Regions from separate parts of the Variovorax sp. H27-G14 genome, predicted to be linked through region 2. Evidence: predicted binding sites of a transcription regulator. Region 2 holds the regulator's gene; the other holds the start of a gene.
What was found. The regulator sigma-54, encoded in region 2, starts transcription at its own class of promoters, with help from an activator protein. The targets are predictions, from matches to a motif close to TGGCANGNAANCTGCTTT.
Positions count from the first base shown of each region.

Region 1: a site for sigma-54 is predicted at 1,188-1,205, ahead of VLK31_RS29055 (isopenicillin N synthase family dioxygenase). Genes of this name have one in related genera too.

Region 1 covers NZ_JAYLVN010000018.1:85,418-87,818, reverse strand. Annotated here, with positions in the region: gene VLK31_RS29055 (isopenicillin N synthase family dioxygenase) at 154-1,155, opposite strand; gene rutR (HTH-type transcriptional regulator RutR) at 1,361-2,065, shown strand; gene rutF (NADH-dependent FMN reductase RutF) at 2,219-2,401, opposite strand, start outside.
Region 2 covers NZ_JAYLVN010000028.1:43,975-46,375, reverse strand. Annotated here, with positions in the region: gene VLK31_RS33655 (phospholipase D family protein) at 1-376, opposite strand, end outside; gene rpoN (RNA polymerase factor sigma-54) at 396-2,024, opposite strand; gene lptB (LPS export ABC transporter ATP-binding protein) at 2,043-2,401, opposite strand, start outside.

The sequences.
Region 1 (2,401 bases), on a different contig from region 2:
AGACTGCTCCGCATAACGCACACGAGGGTGGGGTGCCTTGCGCAGCGAAATAAAGGAGGAGGGCGAAGCCCGGGGGACATTCGCGGAGCAAGGTACCCCACCCTCGTGTGCGCGCCCTGAACAGCTCCCAGCGCAAAAGACGAAGCGCGCCATCTAGACAGTCGCCTTGGTCCCGCCAAAGGTCGTCTGCTTGACGAACTTGGAAGTCAGATGGTCACCCGAAGAAATCGGTGCGTACTTGGCCACCTCGCCCGGCGCAAGACAACTGGGCAGGCACTCCACCATCGCGTCGTAATTGGGCTGATGGAAGAACACCAGCGACTGACGCCGGTTGGTGCTCGCCACCTCGAACGGCGGGTTGACGACACGGTGCAACGTGGACACCCACTGGTCGTTGGTCCACTGCATCATCAGGTCGGCAATGTTCACCACCAACCCACCCTCGACCTGCGGCACATCGACCCACTGACCGGCCTTGTTGAACACCTGCAGACCCTTGTCGTCGGGCAACACGATGGTCAGGCTGCCGTAGTCGCTGTGCGCGCCCGCACGCAACTGGCCCGGCAACGGCTGCTCACGCTGCGGCGGATAACTCAGCACGCGAAACATGCTGATGTGCTCGTCGATCTTGTCGTCGAAAAAAGTCTCGGGCAGCGCAAGGCCAAGCGCGAAGATGCGCATGAGCGAGCGCGAAAGATCGCTCATGGCACTGAAGTAACCCTCGTACGCTTCGCGAAAACCTTCGATGGGCGGCCAGCTGTTGGGCTCGAAGTGCGGGCCCGCCGCAGGGCCGCGGTGGTAGTCGTCGTTCGGCACGTTCGACGGACCGATGGAGAACGACTCCTTCAGGTCGCCTGGGGCCGCCTCCTCGAGGCTGTACGACAGACCCTCTTCACCCACCGCGCTGTAGCCGCGCACCGCATCTTCGCGCGGCCGATCGACCTTGCGCTTCTCGCCCAGCGGCATGTCGAAGAAGGTGCGCGAGAGCGACGACACGCCCGAGATCAGCTCGGGCGCAATGCCGTGGTGGGTGATGACCAGAAAGCCGATGCTGCGGCAGGCTTCATCGACTTTCCTTGCAACCTTCGCCTTGCCTTCGGCCGTGCCGGCGAAGTAGGGCGCGAGATCGATGATGGGAACGGACAGCAGGGTCATGGCGAATTCCTCTTGCTTGGCATGCCTTTCGCCATGCAACGTCTGTGCCAGTTGGACCAAATGGACAAATCGCAATTGCCGCGCCGGCATGGTGCGTGCAAAGGCCTTCTGGCAGGCCCTGGAAGGCCGTTGCGACGCAAGGCGATGCACCGCGGCCTTACAGTGGTGCGCAGCAGATAAACCAAGACAGAGAGAGCGAGGGAAGATGCCGAAGACCAAGGCGCTGGCCGCACCGGCCAGCAAAGAGAGCCCCGCGCGCAAGCGTGCCAAGCCCGTGGTGCGCAGTGCGTCCGCGGTGAGCCGACGCTTGCGCCAGATCGAGGACAAGCGCAGCGCCATCCTGGGTGCGGCGCTGGGGTTGTTCTCGCGCTTCGGCCTGCACGGCACGTCGATCGACCAGGTGGCGGCGCGCGCCGATGTGTCCAAGAGCAACCTGCTCTATTACTTCGCGAACAAGGAAGAGCTTTACGTCAATGTGCTGCGCGATTTGCTCGCGCTGTGGCTCGAACCGCTGCGCGGCTTCAGCGCCGAGCAGGACCCGAGCCAAGCCATTGGCGACTACATCCGCCGCAAGCTGGTGATCTCGCGCGACCGGCCCGATGCGTCGCGGCTGTTCTGTCTTGAAATGATCCAGGGCGCGCCGCTGCTTCGCGACGAACTCGACCGCGAACTGCGCACGCTGGTGGAGCGCAAGTCGGAGGTGATTGCCGCGTGGGTGGCGGCGGGCAAGCTGGCGCCGGTCGATCCGCAGCATTTGATCTACGCGCTGTGGGCGATCACGCAGCACTATGCGGATTTTGGCGTGCAGGTGCAGGCGCTGTCGGGGCACACGCTGGACGACGAGGCGTTCTTCGAGCGCACCGTGGAGAACGTGCAGCGCATCGTGCTGCAGGGCATTACGCCGCGCTGAACCTTGCCCCCTGTCTTGCCCCCTCTCCCCTTGGGGAGAGGGCTGGGGTGAGGGCAGCGGCGTTGAAGCCGCCGCAGTCTTTGCAAGGGCCGCTGCACCCTCACCCTAACCCTCTCCCCAAGGGGAGAGGGGACAAGAGGGGGCAAACCGAAATCAATGCTGCGGCGGCACCGCAATCTCGTGGTACCGGCGGTCGAAGTAGATCAACCCCTGCGCCGCACCACCAATGGCGATCGACACCGCTTCGCAGAACAGCACATCGTGCGTGCCCGCGCTGGTCGCGTGCATCACGCGACAGTCGAACGACACCGCAGCGTCGTCGAGCATCGGCGAGCC
Region 2 (2,401 bases):
CGTCGTTCTCGATCTGGTAGTACTGCACGTCGAGCGTGCGCTGGGCGCGGCGGGCCAGCTGGATGCGGGTGTCGAAAGCAAAGTCGCCGCCGGGCATCAGGCGAAAGCCGCTCAGGTCGGGGTCGGGCTGGGCGGCCAGCGCGATGCGGCCCAGCGCGGTGTCGCCCGATACGGCCATGGCCTTGACGGCGGGGCGCGGTGCCTCGTCGGGCAAGGTGGCGCAGCCGGCAAACAGCAGAACGGCCACCAAGGCGAGCAACGCCGACAACCAGCGGGGCCATTCCACCGGTGGCGGGAAACACCGCGGAACCGGCTCTGCCGGGCCGCAGGTGTTGGCCCCTGCAAGGGAGTTGGCGAAGCGACACGAAGTGCGCATGGCCTGGGGGTGTGCCTGGTTAGAGCGCTTTGCGCAGATTGGCTGGTGCAATGCGCAGTGCTTCGCGGTACTTGGCCACGGTGCGGCGCGCGCATTCGATGCCCTGCTCCTTCAGCATCTCGGAGATCTGGCTGTCCGACAGCGGCTTCTTGATGCTTTCAGAACTGACGAACTGCTTGATGAGCGCGCGCACCGCGGTGCTCGACGCATTGCCGCCGGTCTCGGTGCCCAGCGCCGAGCCGAAGAAGTACTTCAGCTCGACCGTGCCGAACGGCGTGGACATGTACTTGGCTGTGGTCACGCGCGAGATGGTCGACTCGTGCAGGCCCAGCTCGTCGGCAATCTCGCGCAGCACCAGGGGGCGCATGGCAAGTTCGCCGTGCACGAAGTAGCTCTTCTGCCGCTCCACGATGGCGTTGCTCACGCGCAGGATGGTGTCGAAGCGCTGCTGAATGTTCTTGATGAACCAGCGCGCCTCCTGCAGCCGCTGCGACAGCGCCTGGCTGCCTTCGCCCTTGTGCGCCTTCAGCGCGCCGGCGTAGATGTCGTGCACGCGCAGGCGCGGCATGACCTCCGGATTCAGCATGACGCGGAACTTGATGTTGGTGCCGCGGCCGGTCTTGGTGACGATCACGTCGGGGATGACGATGTTGCGCTCCACGTCCACGAAGCGCCGGCCCGGCTTGGGCTCCAGCCGCGCAATGATCTGCAGCGCCGAGCGCACCAGCTCCTCGTTGGTGCGGGTGAGCGTGGCCAGGCGCTTGAAGTCGCGCCGCGCCAGCAGCTCCATCGGTTGCTTGCACACGGCCAGGGCGGTCTTGCGCACCAGTGCGCACTGCTCGGTCTCGCTCTCGCTGGCCAGGGCGCGCAGCTGGATGCCCAGGCATTCGCCCAGGTCGCGCGCCCCCACGCCCACCGGCTCCAGGCTCTGCAGCAGGCCCAGCGCCACCTGAAAGTGGTGCACCAGGTCGTCGAACTGGTCGTTGTCGTCGCCGGCCAGGCCGGAGGCCAGCGCGGGCAGCGAGTCTTCGAGGTAGCCGTCGTCGTTGAGCGATTCGATCAGGAAGCGCAGCGCGGCGCTGTCGTTCTCGGTCAGCCGCAGGCTCAGCGCCTGGCGGTGCAAAAACGACTGCAACGACTCCTGGCTGCGCGCGAGCTCGGTGGCGTCGGCGCGTTCGTCGTCACCCAGGTTGTTCTGGCGCGCGGGGGCGTCGCTGCCCCATTCGCTGTCGTCGGGCGCGGCCATGTCGACGGTGCCGTCGCCTTCCCAGTCGGGCTCGCGCTCGGTGATTTCAGCGGCCGGGCCGTCGGACTCCGTGCTGGCGGTGCTGGTTTCACTCGACGTGGTGCTGGTGCTGGCGGAGGGGGGCGTGAAGTCGCTTTCGCCTCCTTCACCGCCACTGCCGCCGTCGCCGTCACCGCTGCCTCCTGCGTCGTCGCGCGGCACCGGCGCGTCGGCAGCATCAAGGCCGAACTCCTCGCGCGCCGCTTCTTCCGCGGTGCGCTCCAGGAACGGGTTCTCGTCCAGCATCTGCTCCACCTCCTGGCTCAGTTCGAGCGTGGAGAGCTGCAGCAGCCGAATCGACTGCTGGAGCTGGGGCGTCAATGCCAGATGTTGAGAGACGCGAAGGGACAGCCCTTGCTTCATTGAGAACCCGACCCTCCGTTACATGCGGAAGTGTTCGCCCAAGTACACCCGGCGTACTTCGGCGTTGTCGACGATCTCCGAGGGTGTGCCTTGTGCCAGCACATGTCCGTCGCTGATGATGAACGCGTGGTCGCAGATGCCCAGCGTCTCACGCACGTTGTGGTCGGTAATGAGCACGCCGATGCCACGTTCCTTCAGGAAACTGATGATCCGCTGGATCTCGATCACCGCTATCGGGTCGATGCCGGCAAAGGGCTCGTCCAGCAGGATGAAGCGCGGCTGGGTTGCCAGCGCGCGCGCAATCTCCACGCGGCGGCGCTCGCCGCCCGACAGCGCCAGCGCCGGCGAATCGCGCAGGTGATCGACCCGCAGGTCGG